DNA from 4 places in the Saccharopolyspora sp. 6M genome. Region 1 is predicted to be linked to each of the others. Evidence: riboswitches for the same ligand, from Rfam matches in the RefSeq annotation. Region 1 holds a riboswitch; each other region holds the start of a gene.
The links. Region 1 has a riboswitch for cobalamin ahead of LCD31_RS18205 (ribonucleoside-diphosphate reductase subunit alpha). Riboswitches for the same ligand answer to the same signal wherever they lie in the genome.

Region 1 (4,205 bases):
GCGCGGCCGGGTCCACCGGTGCGCCGTCGAGGGTGAGCCCGGAGACCTTCGACCCGATGGGCGCGGACCGCGAGTACTCGTAGTGCAGGTCCGCCGACACCTGCAGCACGTTCTCGCCCTCCGGGCTCCACTGCTGCTCCAGCACGTCCCGCAGCTGCGCGCCGGTGAGGGTCATGGTCTGCATGGTGTTGCCGAAGGGCTGCACCGCGAACGCTTCGCCGTAGGTGATGACGCCGTCGCCTTCGCCCGCCGGGGAAGAGGCGTGCGGCAGGTCGGCGCGCACCCCGCCGGGGTTGGTCAGCGCGAGCTGCGCCCCCGTGTCGCGGGTGGCGGCGAGCTGCGCGTCGGCGATGACGCTGCCGAGGCCGGATTCCCCGGACGGCGCCGGGGTCTTCAGCAGGTCGCCGGTGGCGGTGCCGACGGCGCGGTTCGCGATCGGCGCCGCCTTCGCGCGGGCTTCCTCGACGAGCGCGGCCGTCTCGGCGTCGGGTTCGACGTCGCGGGTGACGACCTCGTTGCGCGCGGTGCTGCTCTCCCGCACCACTTCGCGGGTGTCGCGGTCGACGCGCAGGTCCAGCACCGACAGCAGCCTGCCGTAGGAGGCGCCTTGCACGAGGGGACGCGGGTCGCCCGCCGGGTCGGTGGCGGTGCAGGTGTACTGCTGGTGGCTGTGCGCGCTGAACACGGCGTCGACCTGCGGGGAGACCTGTTCCGCGATGCGGCTCGCGGGGCCGCCGGGGGTGACCTGGCAGGAGTTCGGGCCGCCGCCGTCGGCTTCGTCGCCCTGGTGCAGCAGCACGACCTGCGCCTTGACGCCGAAGCGCTCCAGCGCGTCGGAGGTGCGGTCGATGGCTTCGACCTCGTCGCCGAACCGGAGTCCGCGCACCGCTTCGGGGCTGACCACGTCGGGCAGGTCCTGCAGGGTCGCGCCGATCACGCCGATCGGCACCCCGCCGGAGACCTGCACGGTGAACGGCAGCAGCGCGGGGGCACCGCCGTCCTCGAAGGTGACGTTGGCGCCGAGGTACGGGAAGTCCGCGCCGGCGAAGGAATCCCGGAACTCGCAACCGTCCTGCGGGTGGCAGCCGCCGGTCTGCAGCCGTTGGAGTTCCTGGTAGCCCTCGTCGAACTCGTGGTTGCCGACGACGTGGCCGCGCACGTCCTGCGAGTTGAGGAAGTCGACGGTGGGTTCGTCGTGGAACAGCGCGGAGTTCACCGGCGAGGCGCCGACGCTGTCGCCGGTCGAGAAGACCAGCGAGTTCGGCACCTCGTCGCGCAGCCGCTGCAGGTGGGTGGCGAGGTAGGCGGCGCCGCCGGCGTCGACGGTCCGGCCGTCGTCGAGCTCGATCTGCCCGGAGGACCCGGTGGGCGGTTCGAGGTTGCCGTGCAGGTCGTTGAAGGTGATCAGCCGGACGTCGGTGGTCGCGGGCGGGTCCTGCGGCGCGGCGCCGGCGGTGGCCCCGGTGGCCGTGGCCGCGGTGGCCAGTGCGGTGGCGGCGACGGCGAGTCCGCGTCGCACGCGGTGGGCACGCATGGTTCGGTCTTCCTCCCAGGTGGTGATCTCGGGAGGCAGTCTGCCCGGACCCGCTGCCGACCACCACCGATTCCGCGTCACACCTCGCGGTCGTGCGGAGCCGCCCGCGGCCGGGCAGGATGCGGCCGAGGAGTGCGCGGACGGCTACCGAGCGCCTCCGCACCGGCACCGCCACGCCGATGATGATGGGGTCCGGATCACCGCCGAACCCAAGATGTAGTGTGGCGCCCGCTGATGGTTCGCCGGTCCGCCCGGCGTGACAACAGGGAACCCGGTGCGAGTCCGGGACTGCCCCGCAGCGGTGAACGGGAACGACCGCCGTCACCACCTCCCGGTGGTGCAGCACTGGACGCTCGGCGTCCGGGAAGCGACGGCCAGTAGGCCCGGTGCCGAGCACCGGTCGCCCGTGAGTCCGAAGACCTGCCATCGGTGCGCGCACGAGGGGTGCGCGCCGTCCGGGACCTCGCGGGAGGGTCGTGGGACGAGCGGTGCCGTGCGCGCCGCGGGTCCTGGCGCGTTCCGAGGAGTTCCGGGCAGGTGTCCGAGCTTGCGAGGAGAGAGCCAGTGACCGAGTCCACGACCCGGCCGTCAGCAGCGACCGCGGTGGTACCGGCAGGAGTGCGGGTGCTGCGGCGCGACGGGACCGTTTCCGGTTGGGACGAAACGAAGATCTCCGTGGCGTTGACCAAGGCGTTCCTGGCGGCCGAGGGGGATTCGGCCGCATCGTCGTCGCGGTTGCACCAGATCGTCGCGGAGTTGACGGAGCAGGCGGCGCAGGGCGTGCTGCGCCACGCGGGTACCGAAGGCCTGGTGCACATCGAGCAGATCCAGGACATGGTGGAGCTGGCGCTGATGCGCGGCGGGCACCACGGTGTCGCCCGCGCCTACGTGCTCTACCGGGAGGAGCACGCGCAGGCCCGCGAGGCCGAGGTGGCTCCCGTCGAGGACGCCGCTCCCCGCCTGGAGATGACCGCGCCGGACGGCACCCGGGTGCCGCTGGACTGGGAGCGGGTGTCGACCGTCGTCGAGCAGGCCTGCTCGGACCTCGACGACGTGCACGCCGACCAGGTGCTGCGCGAGGTGCGGCGCAACGTCTACGACGGCATCAGCTCCGCGGAGCTGGCCGAGTCGCTGACGATGGCGGCGCGCACCTTCGTGGAGGCGGAGCCGAACTACTCGCTGGTGACCTCGCGGCTGCTGCTGGACAAGCTGCGTCGGGAGGCGCTGAGCTTCGTCGCGGGCGAGCCGGCCGAGGCCGACCAGGTGCAGATGCGGGACCGCTACGCCGGTTACTTCGCCGACTACGTGCGCCGCGGCATCGAGCTGGAGCAGCTGGACCCGGAGCTGGCCCGCTTCGACCTGGAGCGGCTGGGCGCGGCGCTGGACGCGGACCGGGACATCGCGTTCGGCTTCCTCGGCCTGCAGACGCTCTACGACCGGTACCTGCTGCACGAGGACGGGGTGCGGTTCGAGCTGCCGCAGGCGTTCTTCATGCGGGTCGCGATGGGCGTGGCGCTGCGCGAGGACGACCGGGAGGCGCGGGCGATCGAGTTCTACGACCTGATCTCCTCGTTCGACTTCATGTGCTCGACGCCGACGCTGTTCAACGCGGGCACCACCCGCCCGCAGCTGTCGTCCTGCTTCCTGACCACTGTGGACGACGACCTGCACGGGATCTTCCACGGCATCAGCAACAACGCGCTGCTGTCGAAGTACGCGGGCGGGCTCGGCAACGACTGGACCCCGGTGCGGGGCACGGGCGCGCACATCAAGGGGACCAACGGTTCCTCGCAGGGCGTGGTGCCGTTCCTGAAGATCGCCAACGACACGGCGGTCGCGGTGAACCAGGGCGGCAAGCGCAAGGGCGCGGTGTGCGCGTACCTGGAGACCTGGCACGTGGACGTCGAGGAATTCCTCGACCTGCGCAAGAACACCGGGGACGACCGGCGGCGCACGCACGACATGAACACGGCGAACTGGGTGCCGGACGAGTTCCTGCGCCGGGTGGAGGCCGACGAGCCGTGGACCCTGTTCTCCCCGGACGAGGTGCCGGACCTGCACGACCTGTACGGCACCGCGTTCGCGCAGCGCTACCGGGAGTACGAGGCGGCCGCCGAGCGCGGTGAGCTGAAGGTGTTCCGCCAGGTCCGCGCGGTGGACCTGTGGCGCCGGATGCTGACGATGCTGTTCGAGACCGGGCATCCGTGGATCACCTTCAAGGACCCGTGCAACCTGCGGTCGCCGCAGCAGCACGCGGGCGTGGTGCACTCCTCGAACCTGTGCACCGAGATCACGCTGAACACGAGCAAGGACGAGGTCGCGGTCTGCAACCTCGGTTCGATCAACCTGGCGCGGCACGTCACGGCCGAGGGCCTGGACGTGGAGCGGCTGCGGCGCACCACCCGCACGGCGGTGCGGATGCTGGACAACGTCATCGACGTGAACTTCTACACGATCCCGGAGGCGCGGGCCTCGAACCTGCGGCACCGCCCGGTGGGCCTGGGCCTGATGGGCTTCTCGGACGCGCTGTTCGCGCAGCGCATCCCGATGTCCTCGCAGGCGGCGGTGGAGTTCGCGGACCTGAGCATGGAGCACATCAGCTTCCACGCGATCGCCGCGTCCTCCGAGCTGGCCGCCGAGCGCGGGCGCTACGAGTCGTTCGAGGGTTCGC
Region 2 (4,205 bases), on a different contig from region 1:
GAACCATGACCGGTCACATCGTCAGCTTCTACGACCTCAACGACATCACCGAGGCGTCGTTGCGCGAGCACCTGCCGGACCTGCCCGGGCTGCGGATCACCGAGATCGGGCCGGAGCAGGACCCCGCCGCCCACCTGGACGCGCTGGCCACCGCGACGATCGTGCTGGCCCCGCTGGAGAAGGAGCGGCGGATCGGCGCCGAGCTGCTGGACGCGATGCCGCGCTGCGAGCTCGTGCAGTCCGTCGCGGTCGGCTTCGACGGCGTGGACCACCTCGCCGCGGCCGAGCGCGGCATCCCGGTGGCGAACCTGCCCGGGTTCAACGCCGACGCGGTCGCCGACTGGACGGTCGGTTCGCTGCTGTACCTGCTGCGGCACTACGCGGCCGGGCACCGCAAGGTGGAATCCGGCGGCTGGGGACCGGAGGGGTTGCGCGGCCGCGACCTGGCGGCGCTGACGGTCGGCATCCTCGGCTTCGGCAACATCGGGCGCGCGGTGGCCCGTCGCCTGGACGGCTTCGGCGCCCGGGTGGTGGTGCACGACCCGGTGCCGTCCGAGCCGGGCCGGGAGTACCTGCCGCTGGCCGAGGCGGTGGCCGCCTCGGACGTGCTGAGCCTGCACCTGCCGCTGAACACCGCCACCCACGGCCTGGTCGGTGACGAGCTGCTGGCGCGGATGCGGCGCGGCGGCTACGTGCTCAACGCGGGGCGTGGCGGCGTCCTGGACGAGCGGGCGCTGGTGCGGGCCCTGGATTCCGGGCAGCTGGCGGGCGCGGCGCTGGACGTGTTCGAGCAGGAACCGCTGCCCGCGGACTCGCCGCTGCGGGGCCGCTCGGACGTGCTGCTCAATCCGCACACCGCGGGCGTGACCTGGGACGCCTACCACAACCTCCGCGGGAGGTTGTTCGCGAAGCTCGCCGCCGTGCTGACCGGGGAGCGGCCCGCCGACGTGGTCAACGGGGTCGAGCCGCGCCCCCGCTGAAGTTGGCGGGTTCTCGTCATCGGGGGCTGTTTTCGGGGGTGGGAGCGCCGGTGGTCCTGGTCCGCTCGGGGCAGCCGGTGCGCCGGGCCGGTCGCTCGATTCTTGGGCGCTACGGCCGAAACCGCGTTGCTGCCGGAGCCGCCCGCTGGACGCACGGGACATGATCAGCGCGTCCAGCGGGGAGGGCGCGAGTTCTCCGGATCGACCCGATCCGGACCGGATCAACGGCAGGCGTGATGAGTGTGAACGAGAAGGTTGCGGTGCCCCGCATCGGCGCGGTTCGGCTCGGCTCGGTCGGCTTGGCCGTCGTCGCCGCGCTGTCGCTGGCGGGATGCGGCGGCGTGCAGGTCGACTCCCCGAAGGACGCGAGCGGGGAGAAGCCCTGCGACCTGGTGCCCGAGCAGACGGTGCACGAGCTGGGATTCCACCTGGGCGGCAAGGAGAGCGCGGGCGCGTGCACCTGGAGCACCCCGCGGGACAGCGTGCGGCTGGAGGTCGGTGTGGTCGCGGACCGGTCGCTGCAGGACTTCCAGGACGCGGCCGAGGAGTACTCCGACTTCGGCGAGCTGACCATCGGCGGGCACCCGGCGGTGCGCGCGAACTCCGGTGACCCGAAGGCCGACGGCACCTGCGAACTGGTCGTGGCCGCCGACTCGGACCAGGCGGTGTCGGCGAAGTCGAAGATCCCCAGCGGTGCCACCGCCGACCCGTGCGAGCTGGTGGAGCGGGCCCTCGACGCGGCCGTCCCCTCCTGGCCCGCCGCCTAGCCGCCGGGCGCACGGCGAGGTCGCGGTGATCCCGCGTCCGGTGAGGTGGCAGCACCGGGCGCGGGAGCCGGAGTCGCCGATGTCATATTCGCGAACGGCGATGCGTGCGCCGGTGTCCGCCACCTGCGGCGACACCGGTTCCGCCGACCGCGGTGCGGGTTCCGGGCGGTGGCCGCGGCCTTGACATCGGCCACCGGGGCTGCGAACTTCTGAGCCGTTCGAACGACGGTGTGCAGGAAGCCGGTGCGAATCCGGCGCGGTCCCGCCACTGTGAGTGGGGAGTCGTCCTCCACCCGAGCCACTGCCGGTCCCCGGCGGGAAGGCCGGAGGCCGGTGCCGATCCGCGAGCCAGGAGACTGGCACCGTCGTGCCGATTCGTGCGGGGTCGCGGAGCCCCGGAGGAGGTACGTGGTGTCGCGCATCGCCGCATCGCGCCGGGAAGTCCGGCAAACCGTCCACATCGGACACTAGTCGTCCCCGCGGGTTCGTCCCGCCGCTGTGCGTTCCGTTCCGGTTCCAGCTCGGGGAGACACGTGCGTCCTGCCACCACCACTGATCAGTCCTACGTGGACTCGCTGGTCGAGTCCGCGCTGTCCGGCCACGTCCGCGATGCGGACGGGAACGGCCCGGCGGAGCTCTCCGCCGCCGTCGCGTTCCTGACCGTGCAGGCCGCCCGGCACACCGGGCGCGGCACCGGCTACACCAACACCGTGCTCAGCGTCCGGATCGCCGACGCCGTCGGCTCGTGCGCCGTCGAACCCGGCGCCCTGGACGAGGACGCGGTGCGCGCCGCCGTGGGCCGCACCGCGGCCGAGCTGCTGCGGCACCCGCTGCTGCCGGTGCGGGTCGCGGCGCTGGACGCCTACCTCGCCGCGCTCACCCCGCACGCCGCGCACCCGCTGTCCCGGCAGGTGGTGATCCCGACGGGCGACTCGCTGGTCAAGTCCACCGCCCGCGCCCGCGCGGTCGCCGCGATCACCGCGGTCCCCGATGGCGGCCGGGTCGCGGTGATCGGCGTGGTGAACTCGCTGCTCGACGCGCTGCGGGACCGCGGGCTCGACTACGTGCCCTGCGACCTCAAGGGCGGCCGCACCGAGTGGGACGAGCCGATCCGCACCGACCACGCCGCCGCGATCGACGGCGCGGACGCGGTGCTGGCCTCCGGCATGGTCCTCGGCAACGGCACCTTCGACGACATCGCCGCGACCTGCGCGGCCCGCGACCTGCCGCTGACCCTGTTCGCGCAGACCGGATCCGCTGTGCTGCGGGAACTGCTCGGCGGCCCGGTGCGCGCGCTGTCGGCGGAGCCCTACCCGTTCTTCTGGCTCTCCGGCGAGGACACCACGATCCACACCTACGAGGCCGCCCGCGCCACCGAGGTCGTGCGGTGACGGGTCGCGCGCCCGCCCGCTGCGACTCGGCCCTGGACCTGATCGGAGGCACCCCGCTGCTGCGGGTCGCCGCACCGATCGCGTTCCCGCACCCGGGTTTCTGGGCGAAGCTGGAGAGCACCGCGCCGGGCGGCATGAAGGCCCGCGCCGCGCACGCCATGCTCACCGCGGCCCGGGCCCGCGGAGAACTGCGCCCCGGCGGGACGGTCGTCGAGTCCACCAGCGGCACCCTGGGCATCGGCCTGGCATACGTGGGGACCGCGCTGGGCCACCCGGTCGTCGTGGTCGCCGACGCGGAGCTCGATGGGCAGACCCGCGCGCTGCTCACCGCGCACGGGGTGCGGGTGGAGCTGGTGCGCGACCCGCACCCGGTGGGCGGCTGGCAGCGCGCGCGGCTGGACCGGGTGCGGGAGCTGCTGGCCGAGCTGCCCGGGGCGTACTGGCCGGACCAGTACAACAACCCGGACAACGTCACCGGCTACCGCGCGCTCGGCCACGAACTGCTGGACCAGCTGCCGGACGCGCAGGTCGTGGTGTGCAGCGTCGGCACCGGCGGGCACAGCGCCGGCATCGCGCGGGCGCTGCGCGAGCGCGCCCCCAGGGTGCGGCTGGTCGGGGTGGACGCGGCGGGGTCCGCGGTGTTCGGCGACCCGGTGGCGAAGCGCCTGATGCGCGGCCTCGGCAGCAGCATCCACCCCGGCAACGTGGACTACGCGGCGTTCGACGAGGTGCACCTGGTCGGCGCGGCGGAGTCCGTCGCGGCCTGCCACCGGCTCGGGGCCGGCGCGTTCGTCACCGGCGGCTGGAGCACCGGCGCGGTGGCGCTGGTGGCGTCCTGGTGCGCCCGGGAGCTCGGCGCGGACCAGGTGGCCGCGGTGTTCCCGGACGGGCCGCACCGCTACTGGGGGACGATCTACGACCCGGACTTCCTCGCCGCGCAGGACTTCCCGGAACCCGCCGCCGAACCGGTGGACGCGGACGGCATACCGTCCGAAGTGGACAGCAGAACGACGTGGAGGAGGTCGCGCAAGGTGGTCGATCCGTGTGCCCGGCGAGCCGACGGCCCG
Region 3 (4,205 bases), on a different contig from region 1:
CCACCACGGACCCGTCCAGCCGGTCCCGCCACAGCTCCATCGCGGCCGCGCTGCGGGTCGTGCCGAGTTCCGCGGCGAGGCCGAGGACCCGCTCGTCACCGAGGGTGCAGAGGATGTCGTTGTCGGCGGGCAGCCTGCCCCGGGTGACGCCCGCGGCGACCATGGCGGCGTCGCAGAACACCGGTGCGCCACCGCGCAGCGCCTCGCGGGCGGCGAGCACCGCGCGCGGCGACCAGGCGATGTCGCGGACCAGGTCCACCATGCCGCAGGCGTGGATCATGCGGACGGCGACCTGGGCGACTTCCGGTGGCATGCCGTCGAGTTCCGCTTCAGCGCGGATCGTGGCGAACGAACGGCGGTAGATCTCCGCGCCGTCGCGCACGTACTCGTAGCCGCCGGTGCTGTCTGCGGTGTTCACACTGCCCTCCGTGCCGCGTCGAGCGCGGCGGACGTATCGCCGGCGGCACGGCCGCCGACCTCGTAGCCGGCCTCGGTGGCCAGCACTTCCACTCCTGGCCCGGCCGGTCGGCCGCAGCGGCGCGCGCAACCCGCCCAGTGCACCGGCAGCGGGCCGGGCCGGGTGGTGCGCAGCGCGTCGGCGCGCACGTCGGCGAGGGACTTCGCGCAGCCGGGGCTGCCCGTGCAGGCGGTCACTCCGGCCAGCGGCGCGCCCGAGTCGGTGAGGAACCCGGCGGCGGCCAGCTCGGCGAGCCTGCGCGGCGCCTCGGCCGCGGGGACGTCGGTGAGCAGCAGCGCGCGCCACGGCGTGAGCCGCAGCGGGTGCGGTGCGGCGGTCCGGGCGGCGATCTCTTCGGTCTGCGCGGCGAGCACCGCGATCTGCGCGGCGTCCAGCCGTCCCAGCGGTGCGCCGAGGGCGAGGTCGACCCGGTCGTCGTCGCGGGCCAGCACGCCCAGCTCGGCGTGCGTGCGCACCGGATCACCGGGCGTGACCACGGATTCCGCCGGGGTGCAGGGGAATTCCTCCCGGACGCGGCCAGCGATCCGCTCCGCGCCGCCGGGCAGTTCCGCGAGCCGCCAGCTCTCCGCACCCAGCCGGTCCCGCTCCGCGAGGAACGCGGCGGCCGCGAGCACCGCGGCGCGGGCCGCGTCGGCCGCGGGCACCCGCAGCCCGAGGTCGGCCCCGGCGAGCAGCACCGCCACCGAGCCGTCCGCCGGGTGCAGCGCGACGTCCGCGCCCAGCGCGGTCACCTCGCCGCCGCCGTCGTCCGCGGTGAACAGGAACCGGCCGGGCAGCTCCGCCAGCTCCGGGTCGGCGCGCAGCCGCTCGTCCAGTTCCACCGCCACCGCGCGCACGTCCAGCGCCCCCGGGCGGGTGCGCGGCGAGGCGACGACGTTGCGCACCCGCTCGTGCGTCGGCGACGGCAGCAGCCCGGCCGCGCCGAGCAGGTCGGCGAACTCCGGCACCGCCGCCGCGGACAGCCCGCGGACCTGGACGTTCGCCCGCGAGGTGAGTTCCCAGCCGCCGTCACCCAGCGCGGCCGCGGTCGCCAGCGCCCGCACCTGCCGCGCCGCGAGCCGCCCGCCGGGCACCCGGACGCGGGCCAGTCCCCCGTCGGCGGCCTCGTGCACCCGCAGCGCGCCGGGGCACGCGTCGGGTCCGGCTCGTCGCGGCACGCTCGTCCCCGCTCTCGTCGATCGTGGTCTGGTCCGGAACTCGCAGCGCACGGCGCCGCTGTCCGGGGTGCGCGGACTCGGGGGCGCACCGGCGACCGTCGATACTACGTCCCGCCCGGATCGCGTCCGCAAAACGCGATGCGCCTCACCGGGCGGCCGGACCGGCCGAGTGCGGGATCTCTCCCGCGTGCGCACGATCGGCCACTTGACGAACGATCGCCCCGTTGCGGAGAGTTGTCGGCGGCGACGTGCGGAGGAAGCCGGTGCGAGTCCGGCGCGGTCCCGCCACTGTCACCGGGGAGCGGACTCCGAGTACGAGGCCACTGCCCGCGCGCCGCGCGGGTGGGAAGGCCGGAGCGAGCGCCGATCCGGGAGCCAGGACACTCCGGCGCCGCCACCGCCCGGTGCCACACCGGGTGCCGACGACTCCGGGGCGAGGACCCCGAGGAAGGTTGACCATGCGTCCTGTCCGCACGCCCGCGTCCCTGCTCAGCCGGGAGCGTGCCGCATGATCCTGCTGCTGTCCACATCGGACACCGATCTGCTCAGCGCACGCGCCAGCGGTGCGGACTTCCGCCTCGGCAACCCGGCTCGGCTCGGCGTGGACGACCTGCCGCCGCTGCTGGAGGGCGCCGACCTCGTCGTGGTGCGGCTGCTCGGCGGCCGCCGCGCGTGGGAGGAGGGCTTGGACGCGCTGCTCGCCGGACCGCGCCCGGTCGTGGTGCTCGGCGGTGAGCAGGCCCCGGACGCGGAGCTGATGGAGTGCTCCACGGTGCCCGGCGGCGTCTGCTCGCAGGCGCACGGCTACCTCGCGCAGGGCGGACCGGAGAACCTGGCGCAGCTGTTCAACTTCCTGTCCGACACGGTGCTGCTCACCGGCCACGGCTTCGAACCGCCGGTGGAGACGCCGAAGTGGGGTCTGCTGGAGCGGACCCCGCGCCGGACCGAAGGCCCGAAGGTCGCGGTGCTCTACTACCGCGCGCACCACATGGCGGGCAACACCGCGTTCGCGCACGCCCTGTCCGAGGCGATCGAGGACGCGGGCGGCCAGGCGCTGCCGGTGTTCTGCGCCTCGCTGCGCGCCCCCGAAGCGGGCCTGCTGGACACGTTGCGCGAGGCGGACGCGCTGATCGTGACGGTGCTGGCCGCGGGCGGCACGAAGCCCGCGACGGCCTCCGCCGGTGGCGACGACGAGGCGTGGGACGTGGGCGCGCTCGCCGCGCTGGACGTGCCGATCCTGCAGGGCCTCACCCTGACCTCCAGCCGCGAGGCGTGGGAGGACAACGACGAGGGCCTGTCCCCGCTGGACATGGCCACCCAGGTCGCGGTGCCCGAGTTCGACGGCCGCCTGATCACGGTGCCGTTCTCGTTCAAGGAGAACGACGCCGAGGGCCTCCCGGTGTACGTCGCCGACCCGGAGCGCGCGGCCCGCGTCGCCGGGATCGCGGTGAAGCACGCGCGGCTGCGGCACGTGCCCGCCGCGGACAAGCGGCTGGTGCTGATGCTCTCGGCGTACCCGACGAAGCACTCCCGGATCGGCAACGCCGTCGGCCTGGACACCCCGGCGAGCGCGGTGGGCCTGCTGCGGCGGCTGCGCGAGGCCGGCTACGACATCGGCCCGGCGGACGGCCCGGACGCGCTGCCCGGCGTGGCCGCGCAGGACGGCGACGCGCTGGTGCACGCGCTGATCGCCGCCGGTGGCCAGGACCCGGACTGGCTGACCGAGGAGCAGCTGTCCGGCAACCCGGTGCGCATCCCCGCGAAGCGCTACGCCGACTGGTTCGCCACGCTGCCGCAGGACCTGCGGGAGAGCGTCGAGCAGCACTGGGGCCCGCCGCCGGGCGAGCAGTTCGTGGACCGCTCGCACGACCCGGACGGCGAGATCGTGGTGGCCGCGCTGCGCGCCGGGAACGTGGTCGTGGTCGTGCAGCCGCCGCGCGGGTTCGGCGAGAACCCGATCGCGATCTACCACGACCCGGACCTGCCGCCGAGCCACCACTACCTGGCCGCCTACCGCTGGATGACCGACGAGTTCGGCGCGCACGCGATGGTGCACCTCGGCAAGCACGGCAACCTGGAGTGGCTGCCCGGCAAGACCGCGGGCATGTCGGCGTCCTGCGCACCGGACGCGGCGCTGGCCGACCTGCCGCTGGTGTACCCGTTCCTGGTCAACGACCCGGGCGAGGGCACCCAGGCGAAGCGCCGGGTGCACGCGACGCTGGTGGACCACCTGGTGCCGCCGATGGCGCGCGCGGAGAGCTACGGCGACATCGCGAAGCTGGAGCAGCTGCTCGACGAGCACGCGCAGATCTCGGCGATGGACCCGGCGAAGCTGCCCGCGATCCGCAGCCAGATCTGGACGTTGATGCAAGCCGCGAAGCTCGACCACGACCTCGGCCTGGACGAGCGCCCGCACGAGGCCGAGTTCGACGACATGCTGCTGCACGTCGACGGCTGGCTGTGCGAGATCAAGGACGCGCAGATCCGCGACGGCCTGCACGTCCTCGGCGCCGCCCCGACCGGGGAGGCGCGGGTGAACCTGGTGCTGGCGATGCTGCGCGCCCGCCAGG
Region 4 (4,205 bases), on a different contig from region 1:
TGGCCGGTGAGCTCGGCGAGCAGCGTGTTGTAGGTGGCGGCGCGGCGTTCGTAGTCCTGCCACAGCGCCGCGGGCGCCAGCCGCTCCTCCGCGCCGACGGCGTCCGCCGCGGTGGCGCGAACCTGCCGGATGCCGGGTTCGGCGAGCAGCCCGTCCAGCCGCGCCCGCGCGTCGAGCGCGGCGGCCCCGCGACCGGCCCCGGTGAACCACATCCGCAGCCTGCTGCGGGTCCGCTGCGCAGGCGGTTCCAGCTCGTCGAGGGTGCCGAGCCCGCGCCGGATCTCCTCCTGCAGCGCGGAGATCCGCTCTCCGGCGAGTTCCCAGGCGCGCACCGCCGCCAGCAGCGCGGCGTGCTCCGGATCGCGCCGGTCCGGGTCGAGGCGCACCACGACGTCCTGCGCGCCGGCCTGCGCGAGGCGCCCGGCGGCGTCCGCGGCCTGTCGCGCGATGGCCGGGCCGACGCCGGGCACGGTCTGCAACCGCTCCGGGGTCGCGGCGGCCACGTCGGCGACGGTGCGGAAGCCGGCGCGTTCCAGCTCGCCGAGCCGCAGCCTGCCCTGCGCGGCTTCGCGGAGCCTGCCGACCGGCATCGCGCGCAACCGCTCCCACGCCTCCCGCTGCCGGAACGCGTCGTACCGCCGCCGCGCCAGCGCGCGCAGCCGGTCCGGTTCGGCGAGCAGCCCGTGCGCGGCCGCGCGAAACGACCGCGCCCCGGCCAGCGCGGCGCGCGCCGCGCGACCCGCCTTCACCTCGCCTGGCTCGTCGTCGAGCTGCATGCTTCCTCCCCAGGAATCCCGTGCTCGTCAGTACCGCACCGTCCGAGCGTGCGGGCAGCCACCGAGCGGGTGGTCCGCGACCGCGGCACCCCGACAAGCCTGCCGGATCACCGGACGCCGGTGCCGCAGGGTCCGCCGGGACGGCCGCTTGCCATTTATGAACAGCTGTACATACTCTTGTCGGCATGACGTTCGGGATGCTGTGCCTGGCCATCGCCGCGGGGCTGTGCGGTTCGCTGTGCACCCGGGCCTCGCGCGGATTCACCCGCTGGGGCTGGGGGATCGCGGCGATCGCCGGGTACGCGATCGCGACCGTGCTGCTGTCCTGGCTGGTGCAGCGGCTGCCGGTCGGACTCGTGTACGCGGTGTGGACGGGCGCCGCGGCGGTGGTGCTGGTGGCCGTGGACCGGGTCTTCTTCGCGGTGCGCACCAGCCGGGTGCAGCTCGGCGGCATGGCGGTGACGCTGCTCGGCATCGTGCTGCTCGGCACCGGGACGGGCGGATGAGCGCGGCGCGCCGGGCGTGGGCGCACCTCGCGGGCACCATCGTGCTGGAGATCGTCGCCACCCTGGCGCTGCGGGCCTCCGCCGGTTTCACCGCGCCGGTGCCGTCGGCGGTCGCGGTGGTCGGCTACGGTGCGACGGTCGTGCTGCTGTCGCGGGCGCTGCGGGTGATCCCGCTGGGCGTGGCCTACGTGATCTGGACCGGCGCGGGGACGGCCGGGGTCGCGCTGCTGGGATCGGTGCTGTTCGCCGACCACCTGCCCCCGGTGGCATGGCTCGGCGTCGCGTGCGTGATCGGCGGCGTCGCGATGATCAACCTGGCGAGGCGGGATTCGCGGGAGGAACGCGGTGCGGCCGAAGAACACCCCGAATGATCCCGAACGGCGGGAGCGGATCGTGGACGCCGCGATCCAGCTGATCCGCGACGGCGGCACCTCCCGCGTCACCGCGCGCGCCGCCGCGCAGCAGGCCGGGGTGCCCGTCGGTTCCGTCGCCTACCACTTCGAATCGGTGCGCGCGCTGCTGATCGAGGCGAGCAGGCGGGTGCTGCGTTCCCGCGCCGAGTCCCTCGACGAGTGGCTGCGCGGGGTCACCGCGGACACCGTCGTCGCCCGGCTCGCCGAGCTGGTCCACCACCACCTCACCGCGGAGCGCGGCACCAGCGTCGTCACCTACGAGCTGTACGTCCTCGGCATGCGCGACCCGGAATTCCGCGCGGTGAGCCGTGCTTCGCTGGTCCACCTGCGGGAGAAGCTGGCCGAAGTGCTGCCCGCTCCGGCGGCGGACCGGCTCGCCGCGACCGCCGACGGCTACCAGATGCAATGCCTCTTCGAGGAGCGAACCCCGCCGGTGGAGAACATCCGCACGATGTTGCAACCGGACTGATGTCTGTTCGTCCGTTGCTCGGGGGTCGTTCCCTGTCAGCGGGGAAGCCGCTGAGCAGCGACCACGCGCGCAGGTCGACCACCCGCGGGTTCTCAGCGCTTTCCTCGCGAGAACAGCGTTTTCGCATGTGGCGGAGCCACCTGTGAAAACGATCCCGCAGCGAGGAAAGCGCTGAGTCCGCCACCCATCCCCGAAAGCAGAACGAGTGGCGGTGCCCGCAGCGAGGAACATCACCTTGATGGGGTAGTGGTATGTCCGGTTAGGGTGCTCGGGAGCCAGTCGCGCCCGCGAGGGCAGGGAATCCGGTCGGAATCCGGAGCTGACGCGCAGCGGTAGGGGCGATGGGCGAGGAACGGCCGCACGGCCGCGACCACTGGACCACCGGGTCCGGGAAGGGACCTCGCCCGGCGAACCCGAGCCCGAAGACCTGGCTGGCTCCCCGGACCGCACTCGGTGCCGGGTCGCAGCCTGCCGGGCCCCGCGCATGGGTCCGGGGTGAGGAACCACGTGACATGCCGTTCTCGCGCCCCCGCGCGTTCCGGGCCGGACTGGTGGCGTTGACCGCGACCGTGCTGGCCTCCTGCGCCGCCCCCGCCGACGACACCGCACCCGCCGCCGGGGCGACGACGCTGCACAACTGCGGCACCGAGGTCACCGTCGCGGAACCGCCGCGGCGGGCGGTGTCGCTGAACCAGTCGACCACCGAGATCATGCTCTCGCTGGGACTGGCCGACCGGATGGTGGGCACCGCGACCTGGACGGAGCCGGTCGACCCGCCGCTGGCCGCGGCGAACGCGCGGGTGCCGAAGCTCGCCGAGAACACCCCGTCGTTCGAGTCCGTGCTGGACACCGAACCGGACATCGTGCTCGGCGCCTACCAGGCCATGTTCACCGACGAGCGCGTCGCCGACCGCGAGCGGTTCACCGAGCTCGGCGTGCCCACCTACCTGTCGCCGAGCAACTGCCTGCCGGAGGAGGCGCCGCTGCCGGAACCGGTGCAGCTGGCCGACATCCACCAGGAGGTGCAGGACATCGCCGACCTGTTCGGCGTCCCCGAGCGGGGCCGGGCGCTCAACGAGCAGCTGCGCGGCCGGGTGGAGGCGGCGCGGCAGAAGGTCGCCGGGCTGGACTCGCGCGGCGACATCTCGGTGCTGTTCTGGTTCGCCCGCACCGAATCCCCGTACGTGGCGGGCTCCACCGGGTCTCCGGCGATCATGGCCAGGGAGCTGGGCGTGCGCAACGCCTACGACGACGTCACCTCGATGTGGCCGCAGGTGTCCTGGGAGGACGTGCTGGCCCGCGACCCGGACCTGCTGGTGCTCGGCGATCTCACCCGCGACGGCGAAGGCGACGGGCTCGCGGCGAAGGAGCGGTTCCTGCACGAGGACCCGGCGGTGTCCCGGCTCGCCGCGGTCCGCGACGACCACCTGCTGAGCATGACCGGCACCGAGCTGAACATCAGCCTCCGCACCGTGCAGGGCATCGAGCGGCTCGCGGACCGGCTCGTCGAGCTGGACCGGCAGCGGTGACGGCGGGGCGGCTGCCCGCCTCCGCCATCGTGCTGGCCGGGATCCCGGCGCTGCTGCTGTCGATCGCCGCCGCGGTCACCCTCGGGCCCGCGGACCTGTCGGTCGCCGACGTGGGCAGCGTGGTGGGGCACCGGCTCGGGCTGGTGGACACCGAGGTGTCCCGCATCGGGCAGGGCATCGTGCTGCAGCTGCGGTTGCCGCGGGCGCTGCTGGCCTCGATCTGCGGTGCCGGGCTGGGGGTGTGCGGGGCGGTATTGCAGTCGCTGGTGCGCAACCCGCTCGCCGACCCGTACCTGCTCGGGGTGTCGGCCGGGGCCTCCACGGGCGCGGTGTCGCTGGTGGTGCTGGGGCTCGGGGCCGGGGCGATCGGGTTGACCGCGGGGGCGTTCGCGGGAGCGCTGGTGGTGTTCGCGCTGGCGCTGCTGCTGGCGTCGGTCGCGGGTGGCGCCGCCGGGCACACCGTGCTGGCCGGGGTCGCGGGCACCCAGCTGTTCTCCGCGCTGACCTCCTAC

Region 2: another riboswitch for cobalamin. It lies ahead of LCD31_RS07005 (hypothetical protein); the one in region 1 lies ahead of LCD31_RS18205 (ribonucleoside-diphosphate reductase subunit alpha).
Region 3: another riboswitch for cobalamin. It lies ahead of cobN (cobaltochelatase subunit CobN); the one in region 1 lies ahead of LCD31_RS18205 (ribonucleoside-diphosphate reductase subunit alpha).
Region 4: another riboswitch for cobalamin. It lies ahead of LCD31_RS17895 (ABC transporter substrate-binding protein); the one in region 1 lies ahead of LCD31_RS18205 (ribonucleoside-diphosphate reductase subunit alpha).

Annotation. Positions count from the first base shown of each region.
Region 1 covers NZ_JAIUJZ010000135.1:17,727-21,931, reverse strand. Annotated here, with positions in the region: gene LCD31_RS18210 (bifunctional UDP-sugar hydrolase/5'-nucleotidase) at 1-1,534, opposite strand, end outside; cobalamin riboswitch at 1,753-1,977, shown strand; gene LCD31_RS18205 (ribonucleoside-diphosphate reductase subunit alpha) at 2,099-4,205, shown strand, end outside.
Region 2 covers NZ_JAIUJZ010000038.1:40,198-44,402, reverse strand. Annotated here, with positions in the region: gene LCD31_RS07015 (2-hydroxyacid dehydrogenase) at 6-980, shown strand; gene LCD31_RS07010 (DUF3558 family protein) at 1,223-1,747, shown strand; cobalamin riboswitch at 1,942-2,127, shown strand; gene LCD31_RS07005 (hypothetical protein) at 2,281-3,138, shown strand; gene LCD31_RS07000 (PLP-dependent cysteine synthase family protein) at 3,135-4,205, shown strand, end outside.
Region 3 covers NZ_JAIUJZ010000164.1:4,409-8,613, forward strand. Annotated here, with positions in the region: gene LCD31_RS20825 (precorrin-8X methylmutase) at 1-418, opposite strand, end outside; gene cobG (precorrin-3B synthase) at 415-1,635, opposite strand; cobalamin riboswitch at 1,889-2,021, shown strand; gene cobN (cobaltochelatase subunit CobN) at 2,144-4,205, shown strand, end outside.
Region 4 covers NZ_JAIUJZ010000131.1:26,483-30,687, forward strand. Annotated here, with positions in the region: gene LCD31_RS17875 (DEAD/DEAH box helicase) at 1-776, opposite strand, end outside; gene LCD31_RS17880 (multidrug efflux SMR transporter) at 962-1,282, shown strand; gene LCD31_RS17885 (multidrug efflux SMR transporter) at 1,279-1,653, shown strand; gene LCD31_RS17890 (TetR/AcrR family transcriptional regulator) at 1,628-2,164, shown strand; cobalamin riboswitch at 2,460-2,593, shown strand; gene LCD31_RS17895 (ABC transporter substrate-binding protein) at 2,677-3,693, shown strand; gene LCD31_RS17900 (iron ABC transporter permease) at 3,690-4,205, shown strand, end outside.